Regions from separate parts of the Streptomyces sp. SAI-135 genome, predicted to be linked through region 2. Evidence: riboswitches for the same ligand, from Rfam matches in the RefSeq annotation. Region 2 holds a riboswitch; the other holds the start of a gene.

Region 1 (4,397 bases), 5.4 Mb from region 2:
ACTTCGCGCACTCCAGTGCCGACGAACTCGGCGAGGACCTCATGACGGTCGCCTACCTCAAGGAGACCGCAGAGCAGGCCGGCCTGGACACCGACTGGATCTCGATGGAGGAGATCGGCTGGGACCCCCTCTCCGGCCGCTTCGTCGACAACCAACTCCGCTTCATCCGCAGCTGCTTCAAGCTCTACCCCTGGGAGTGGCTCACCACGGACCGCTTCGCCACCCACGTCCTCGACACCCTCGACAACGGCGGCGGCACTGGCAGCACCCTGTGGATCGAACCCGCCTGGAAGATGCTGCTCAGCAACAAGGCCCTCCTCGCGATCCTCTGGGAGCTGTACCCGGACCACCCGAACCTCCTGCCCGCCTACCTCGACGGCCCCCGGCACCTGGCCGCCACGACCGGCTACGTCGCCAAGCCGCTGCTCGGCCGCGAGGGCGCCGGAGTGACGGTGCACGAGCCCGGCACCGATGCACCGGTCCGTGAGGAGCCCTGCTGCTACCAGGAACTGGCCCCCCTCCCCGACTTCGACGGCAACCACGTGGTCCTCGGCGCCTGGGTCGTGGAGAACGAGCCGGCGGGCCTGGGCATCCGGGAGTCGTCCGGCTTGATCACCGACGAGTACGCACGCTTTTTGCCTCACGTGATCCTCTGAGCGGGGCGGGCGGGGCGAGGCGAAGCAGGCGAGGCTAGGCGGGGTTCGGGCCTGTGGTGTGTGGGCGGGGGCCTGACCTCGGGGCGTGGGGGGCCTGGCCCCGGGTGCGTGGGCGGCGGGGCCTGGCCCCGGGTGCGTGGGCGGGGGCGTGGCCCCGGGTGCGTCGGTGGTGTGGGAAGACCGCGGCCCCGGACCGCCTCTCCGGCGGCCGCCGACTGAAGCAGGCAGGACGATCGGGCCCCGTGACTTCCTATGAGCGCCCGACGGAAAAAGCGTTGCCGCCCTCCACCCGCCCGCGTTACCGTCACCGCACTCTGACGCACACGCTCTCTTGAACCATCGCCGCAGAACGGGAGCAGGCCCGCGCACAGCGCGCGGTGCCACGGAGGGGCGGCACCGGATCCGGCCGACCGGCGGATCCCGTACGCCCTCCGGAGGACCCTCCATGAACATCGGCCTCGGCCTTCCCATCGACGACCCCGCCCAGCTGCTGACCTGGGCCCGGCGCGCCGACGCGAGCCCCTTCCGCACCCTCGGCCTGCTCGACCGCCTCGTCTACGACAACCCCGAGCCCCTCGTCACGCTGGCCACCCTCGCCGGTGCCACCTCCCGCATCCGCGTCCAGACCGAGGTGCTGCTCGCACCCCTCCACAACACCGCCCTGCTCGCCAAGCAGACCGCGACCCTGGACCGCCTCTCCGGCGGCCGCTTCACGCTCGGCATCGGTGTCGGAGGCCGCGAGGACGACTGCCTGGCCGCCGGCATCGACCTCCACCGCCGTGGCCGCCGCCTCGACGAACAGCTGACCCTGCTGCGCCGCGCCTGGTCCGGCGAACCCTACGCAGAGGGTGTCGGCCCCATCGGCCCCGCTCCCAGCACCCCCGATGGCCCCGAGGTCCTGTTCGGCGGCTTCGCCCCCGCCGCCCTCGAACGCGTCGGCCGCTTCGGCGACGGCTTCCTCGGCGCCGCCCTGCCGCCCTCCTTCATGTCCAACCTGTTCCGCGACGCCGAAACGGCCTGGCAGAAGCACGACCGCCCCGGCCACCCCCGCCTGGTCGCCCAGGCCAACGTCGCTCTCGGCCCGGACGACACCGTGGACCGGGCCCGCCGCACGCTCCGCGACTACTACGCCTTCAGCGGCCACGTCGCGTACATGGAGGCCGGCCTGCTCACCACACCGCGGCAGATCCGTGAGACGGCCGACGCCTACTTCGGCATCGGCGCCGACGAGGTGATGCTCTACTGCTGGGCCTCGGACCCGGACCAGGTCGACCGCCTCGCCGACGCGCTGTTCTGACGTCCAGCGCACGCCACGGCTTCGAGGCCAGGAGCCCCCCGCCCGGCCTCGAAGCCGTCGCTCGCATGGTGGACGCCGCACAGGTGCCTCCCGACGTGGCCGGTAGGCTGGCCAGCAGGCCGTGACTGGCGCGCTGGGATGGGACGGACCATCGGGGAGCGGCCTGTGAGTGACCAAGTGCCGTGCGCCTGGGCCGAACCGTGATCCGTGACCGCTTCAAGCCACGCAGCCCGGAGGCCGCCATGTCAGAGCAGCAGCCCCTGTCCACCGAGTCCACGGCCTTCCGCGCCGCCCTCGACGTGATCCGCGCCGTAGAGCCGCGCGTCGCCGACGCCATCGGCCAGGAGGTCCACGACCAGCGCGAGATGCTCAAGCTGATCGCCTCCGAGAACTACGCCTCCCCGGCCACTCTCCTCGCGATGGGCAACTGGTTCAGCGACAAGTACGCCGAGGGCACCGTCGGCCGCCGCTTCTACGCCGGCTGCCGCAACGTCGACACCGTCGAGTCCCTGGCCGCCGAGCACGCCAAGGAACTCTTCGGCGCCCGCCACGCCTACGTCCAGCCCCACTCCGGCATCGACGCCAACCTCGTCGCCTTCTGGTCCGTCCTCGCCCAGCGCGTCGAGGTCCCCGCGCTCCAGAAGGCCGGCGTCCGTCAGGTCAACGACCTCTCCGACGCCGACTGGGCCGAGCTCCGCCAGGCCTTCGGCAACCAGCGCATGCTCGGCATGTCCCTGGACGCCGGCGGCCACCTCACCCACGGCTTCCGCCCGAACATCTCCGGCAAGATGTTCGACCAGCGCTCCTACGGCACCGACCCCGCCACCGGCCTCGTCGACTACGAGGCTCTGCGCGCCTCGGCCCGTGAGTTCAAGCCGATGATCATCGTCGCCGGCTACTCGGCCTACCCGCGCCTGGTGAACTTCCGGATCATGCGCGAGATCGCCGACGAGGTCGGCGCCACGCTCATGGTCGACATGGCCCACTTCGCCGGTCTCGTCGCCGGCAAGGTCCTCACCGGCGACTTCGACCCGGTCCCGCACGCCCAGATCGTCACCACCACCACCCACAAGTCCCTGCGCGGCCCGCGCGGCGGCATGGTGCTGTGCGACGACTCCCTCAAGGACCAGGTCGACCGCGGCTGCCCGATGGTCCTCGGCGGCCCGCTCCCGCACGTCATGGCCGCGAAGGCCGTCGCCCTCGCCGAGGCCCGGCAGCCCTCCTTCCAGGACTACGCCCAGCGGATCGTCGACAACTCCCGCGCCCTGGCCGAGGGCCTGATGCGCCGCGGCGCCACCCTGGTCACCGGCGGCACCGACAACCACCTCAACCTGATCGACGTGGCCTCCTCCTACGGCCTCACCGGCCGCCAGGCCGAGGCGGCCCTGCTCGAGTCGGGCATCGTCACCAACCGCAACGCCATCCCGGCCGACCCCAACGGCGCCTGGTACACCTCCGGCATCCGCATCGGCACCCCCGCCCTGACCACCCGTGGTCTCGGCACCGCCGAGATGGACGAGGTCGCCGGTCTCATCGACCGTGTCCTCACCACCACGGAGCCCGGCACCACCAGCAAGGGCGCCCCCTCCAAGGCCCAGCACATCCTGGACCCGAAGGTCGCCGACGAGATCTCCCACCGGGCCACCGACCTCGTCGCCGGCTTCCCGCTGTACCCCGAGGTCGACCTCGGCTGACCGGCGTCCCCTCTTGAGTTGTCAAAGAACAGTGACTCCTAGAGATCGATGAGTTCCTGTCGTGGCTCCTCCCGCGGCGGTCCGGCTCCCGGCCGGGCCGCCGCGCGGCGTATCAGCCGCGTGCCGCCCATCCCGGCCGCGAACCCCACGGCGACCCCCGGCACCGCCCACCAGGCTCCGTCCGCGTCGCCCTCCTCACCGCCGCCTCCGTCCTGGAGTCCGCCCTCCCCGGCGCCGCCCAACAGTCCCGCCCGGTCCAGCTGATCGAAGGCGGCCCGTGACGCCCGGTGCCGGCGGATGTCGTCGTCCTGCCGCTCCGGCACCGGATCCGTACGCACCCACGGAGTGCCGTCCCCGGTCAGGAAGAGCTGGTCCTGTCGCTCCACGGCAACCTCGCTCCCGGGTGCCGAGTTCGTCTGCGGCCGGCCGCCGACACCCGTCAGCCCCCGCGTCACGGTCATCCGCACCGGTGGACAGCGGCCCTCCTGCCAGGTGTCCGACACCCGCTCCGTGCCCGCGTACATCGGTCGGAGCAGCCGCCACAGGCGGGTGAAGTACGGCTCGTCGGACCGCACGGCCTCCGTCCGGCCTGCGCCCCCGGTGACGACCATCGCCAGGTCGGGGTCGTCGAATCCCGTCTCCCACGCCGCAGGTGCCCCCGCGTCCGCCGCCCGGGCCGTCGGCGCCCCGAGCGCCATCACCGCCACGGCCACGGGTACGAGTGCCGATAACGCCCTGCGCCCTCCGAGC
Region 2 (4,397 bases):
ACCGCCCGGCAGTAACGTCCCCTCGGGCAGGCCGGCTTCGGCGAGTGCGGCGCTCCACGCCTGGCGGCGGCGCCGGGCGTGCACGAACTCCTCGGGCCCGGCCACGTAGGCGATGTCGCGGTGCCCCAGGCCGGCGAGGTGGTGCACGGCCTCGCGCACGGCGGGACGGTCGTCGAGGTTGACCGTCGGCAGACCCGTGCCGGCGCCGGCCCCCACGGCCACGGCCGGCAGACCCAGTTCGCCGATCAGCGCCGGACGGGGATCGTCGGTCCGCAGGTCGGTCAGGAGCACGCCGTCCACGCGACGGTCGGCGGCGAGCCGGCGGTAGGTGTCGACCTCGTTCTCGGGGCGGCTCATCTGCAGCATGAGACCGTCGCCGGTTTCCGATATGACCGTCTCGATGCCTGCCATGAAGGCGGGGAAGAACGGGTCGGTGCCGATGAGCTCGGGCTCACGTGCCAGGACCAGGCCGACCGCGCGGACACGGCCCGTGGACAGCGCCCGGGCGCTGGAGCTCGGCGTCCACCCCAGCTCCTCGGCTGCGGAGCGGACGCGGTGCTGGGTGTCGGCCGCCACGCCGGGACGGTTGTTGAGGACGAAGGAGACGGTCGCACGGGAGACCCCGGCCAGCTTCGCCACGTCGGCGATCGTGGGACGTCGGGCCATGCGCGCACCGCTTTCTTCCGAACGCCCGGGCGCGGTCCCCTCCAGGGCGGCCGAGCAGGCCCGGCACCTCGCGACCACGCTCCACGGCACCGGCGAGAGGGCCGGGACCGGGTGCGGAGGCGGGGTGCCGTGAGGGGCACCGAGCCGGCGTTTAAACCGGTTTGAATGGACGTCCCGTAGCCTCTGCGCTCGAGCCGCAGAAAGTCAATAGCTCGCCGGAAGATGCCCGACTTGTTATGCTTTCGTACAGATTGATGGTCGGATCTGGGTGGGGGAGGCCGGGGGCGGCCAGAGCGTCTGCGGCGGGCGAGGGCATCGATTCGGAGTATGAGACGCCTGCCGAGCGATGCGGAAACGATTCTGCGGGCTGCCGGGGGAAGTCAGCGGGCTGTCACGCAAATCGGCAGGCGTCCATTTTCCGGCGACATTTCCGCGTCAGTGAAAAGGCCGCGGCCGAGGTAATCCCGGTCCGGTTGCGAGACTGTCGGAGCGTTTCCACTCCCGTTTTCCTCTGTATCTCCGGTGGCTCGTCCGCCGGCTCGACGGCGGCTGCCCGTCCGTCCGTCTCAGGCCGACACGGGGAACAGTTCCGGACGGAAGTCCGCCGGCATCGCGTCCCACTTCCCGCTGATGATCTCCACGGCATGCAGCCCGCCGATGACCGGGCTGAGCGTGATGCTGCTGTGGGGTACGGCCTCGTAGTGGTCCGGCACCGAGGGCACCGCCCCCACCGGGGAATCCGTCGGCTGGGATGGGCCGGTGCGCTGTCTGTGTCTCCGCGATGGGAGAGTCGCCGAGCTCGGGAACGACGTTCCACGCCGATTCATGACCCGGTGATGGGCCGCAGTCGGCCGTGCCTCCTGGCGCACATGTCGGCCATTCCTACGGCAACGTGTCTCGGGGCACCTGAACCCCCTCGTGCCACACTTGTCCGCAAGCGTGATCTGAAGGGAAACCTATGACGAGCTCACAAGGTGATACAAGCATCCTTAAGACGATCGACGGCCTCGTGGCTGAGGAACATGAGCTGCGCTCGCGGTCCCTCACGGAACACGGACTCGATGAAGAGGGGCGCAACCGCCTCAAGTCCGTGGAAACACAGCTCGACCAGTGCTGGGACTTGCTGCGGCAGCGGCGCGCCAAGTCGGAGTTCGGCCAGAATCCCGACGAGGCACACGTGCGCCCGGCAGGCGAGGTCGAAGGTTACCTGGGCTGACCACAGGGTGCGGTCCCGTCCGGCTCAGCGAGACCGCACCCCGGGCAGAAGCCCCGGCAGTCCGGCGCCGGCCCGGCAGTCTCTCCTGTAGCGGGAGCGGTGCCGGTCAGGGCGATGAACGCGTCGCTGCCCCTCGCCCTGTGACGCTGAGTTGGGGGAGAGGTGCTGCCGAGAGCATGGCGCGGTGAGCGCCTTCCTCCTTGAGGTGGTGGTCGCGAGGGGTCTTGCACGGTCCGTGCGTGCGCAGGCGAAGGCAGGCGGGTTCCGTGAATTCCGAGCGCTGCTGTAGCGGTGCCGGCCCGGTTGACGCGCAGCAGCTGTTGGAGGGTGTGCCCGGGCCCGACGGCGGGCGCATTGGGGTCGCGGCACCGGGCGAGGCAGGCTCTGTGACCACTCTGCTGAGTAGGTGTTCTTCGACTTCCCGCTCCTGATCAGCAAAACAGTGCCACTAGAGTGGTGCGTGGGCCGTGACTGGCGCTGAGGTGGAGCACCACCGGGGAGCGGTCTGACGAATCGGTCGATGCCGTGCGCCTGGGCGAGTGGTCAGCGACGCCTGGAGGCGACCATGTCCCAGACACAGACAGCCCGGCTCATGGATGGCGTTGGTCTTGCCCGACGCATTGTTGAGGAGGCGTCAAGCAAGGCGGCAGAGCTTGCGCGACGCGTCGGCGTGACGCCGTGCCTCGCAACGGTGCTGGTAGGTGAGGATCCGGCTTCGGTGACGTACGTCCGGATGAAGCGGGCGCGTTGCGCGAAGGCGGGCATCGAGTCCCGGCTTGTCAGCCTGCCGGCCACTGCGACAACCGCTGAGCTGGTGGAGACCCTCCAGTCCCTCTCGCGGGACGCCAAAGTGCACGGCATCTTGCTTCAGCACCCCGTGGGCCCTCACATCGATGAGCGGGCAGCGTTCGAGGCCATCGTGCCGGAGAAGGACGTCGACGCGGTCACGATGAGCTCCTTCGGGGCGATGAGCTTCGGGCTGCCTGGATTTGCATCGTGCACCCCGGGCGGGATCATGCGGCTCCTGGACGAGTACGAGGTCGATCTTGCAGGTCAGCACGCCGTTGTCGTGGGTCGCAGTGCGATCCTCGGCAAGCCCGTCGGAATGCTCCTGCTCGCCCGGGACGCCACGGTCACCTACTGTCACTCCCGTACGACGGATCTGGCCGCGATCGTGCGGGAAGCGGACGTTGTGGTGGCGGCCGTGGGACGGCCTCGGCTGATTCGCGGCGAAGACGTCAAGCCGGGGGCTGTCGTGATCGATGCCGGATACAACCCCGGCAACGTGGGCGACGTCGACTTCGACACGGCCCGCACTCGTGCCCGCTTGATCACGCCGGTCCCCGGCGGGGTCGGCCCCATGACCATTGCGGTCCTGCTGGCGCAGACGGTCGAAGCGGCATCCAGCCAGCTCGGGCGGGTCGGCCGATGAGGAGGCCACCCGTGATCTTGGCGTGGACGACAAGCGGCTGGCCTGCGACGGTTTCGGGCGCGCCTGGGCAAGGCTGACCGCTCACACCCGCCGCGCACTCGCCCGCGCCGGCCGCCCCCGCGTCGACCAGGAGGTGCTGCGCTGGTCCTTCAGCGGCCTGGCTTGGGGCTCGCCGTCATGGCGCTTGGCCAATTGCAGTGAGGGCAGGTGGTTGATGTAGGCAGGGGCCACGGTGCGGATGGTGTCCTCGGGGATGCCGTCGGTATGGGTTTCGACGGCCAGGTTGACGCCGGGAGTGGCGAGGCCTCCGAAGAGTTCGCGGAGGTGCTTGAATGCGCCACCCTGTCGCCGGCCTTAGCGGTTGCGCCGGCAGCAGTGCCGCCGCGGGCGCCCCTGAACCAGAGTGACGCCCGGCACGCGGCGTGAACGCAGCGGCGGGCGGGACAGACGGGGCCGAGCCGCTGCCGGATCCCCGATGTCATAAAACTGCGCTTCGACGACACCTTCTATCAGAGCGAGGGCGAGCGCCCTTGCCGGAGGAAGAGGAACCAAGCGTCGTGGACAGCGCAGTTGTGAGTGCGGCAGTGACCGTGGCCGCGTGCGCGGCCGGGTGTGCCACCCGGGTGCTGATGGCCCGGATCACCACCGGGGCCCTGGTGAGGACGGCCCGGATCGAGGAGGAGGCTCGCACCGCTCGCATCAACGCCCTCGCAGAGGGCGGTACGTTGCAGGAACGGGACCGCAGGGGACGGCAACTGGCCGTGCGCCAGGGGGCAGTGACGAGGGGGAAACACCGTGGACCGCATGGCGGATGACACCGCGGCCGCGGCACGGCAGCTGTCCATGGCGGCGGCCGATGTCGGCTGCTCCTATCAGGAAGACCAGCCCTACCTCATCCGGTTCCTGCTGCGGCACGGGGCCACCTTCCCGGAGGCCGAGGACGCGGTGCACAGCGCGTTCGTGGAGCTGATGCGCACACGGCAGCCGGTCCGCACCCCGCGGGCCTGGCTGCGGACGGTCGCCCTGCGGTCCTTCCTGCGGCAGATCGTGCCCGAAGACCCTGAACAGGACCTCGCGGCCCGT

Evidence for each region. A riboswitch is a leader RNA that binds a small molecule or an ion and turns the genes downstream of it on or off. The one in region 2 is predicted to bind ZMP and ZTP.
Region 1: linked by a shared signal. The riboswitch ahead of M2163_RS30225 (glycine hydroxymethyltransferase) and the one ahead of M2163_RS05970 (bifunctional 5,10-methylenetetrahydrofolate dehydrogenase/5,10-methenyltetrahydrofolate cyclohydrolase) in region 2 are both predicted to bind ZMP and ZTP.

The regions. Positions count from the first base shown of each region.
Region 1 covers NZ_JARXYP010000002.1:5,655,880-5,660,276, forward strand. The annotation lists gene M2163_RS30215 (glutathionylspermidine synthase family protein) at 1-656, shown strand, start outside; gene M2163_RS30220 (LLM class flavin-dependent oxidoreductase) at 1,102-1,953, shown strand; ZMP/ZTP riboswitch at 2,065-2,154, shown strand; gene M2163_RS30225 (glycine hydroxymethyltransferase) at 2,196-3,647, shown strand; gene M2163_RS30230 (hypothetical protein) at 3,686-4,258, opposite strand.
Region 2 covers NZ_JARXYP010000002.1:293,983-298,379, reverse strand. The annotation lists gene M2163_RS05985 (LacI family DNA-binding transcriptional regulator) at 1-666, opposite strand, end outside; gene M2163_RS05980 (hypothetical protein) at 1,233-1,397, opposite strand; gene M2163_RS05975 (DUF2630 family protein) at 1,625-1,882, shown strand; ZMP/ZTP riboswitch at 2,340-2,426, shown strand; gene M2163_RS05970 (bifunctional 5,10-methylenetetrahydrofolate dehydrogenase/5,10-methenyltetrahydrofolate cyclohydrolase) at 2,448-3,314, shown strand; gene M2163_RS05965 (hypothetical protein) at 3,396-3,545, opposite strand; gene M2163_RS05960 (sigma-70 family RNA polymerase sigma factor) at 4,119-4,397, shown strand, end outside.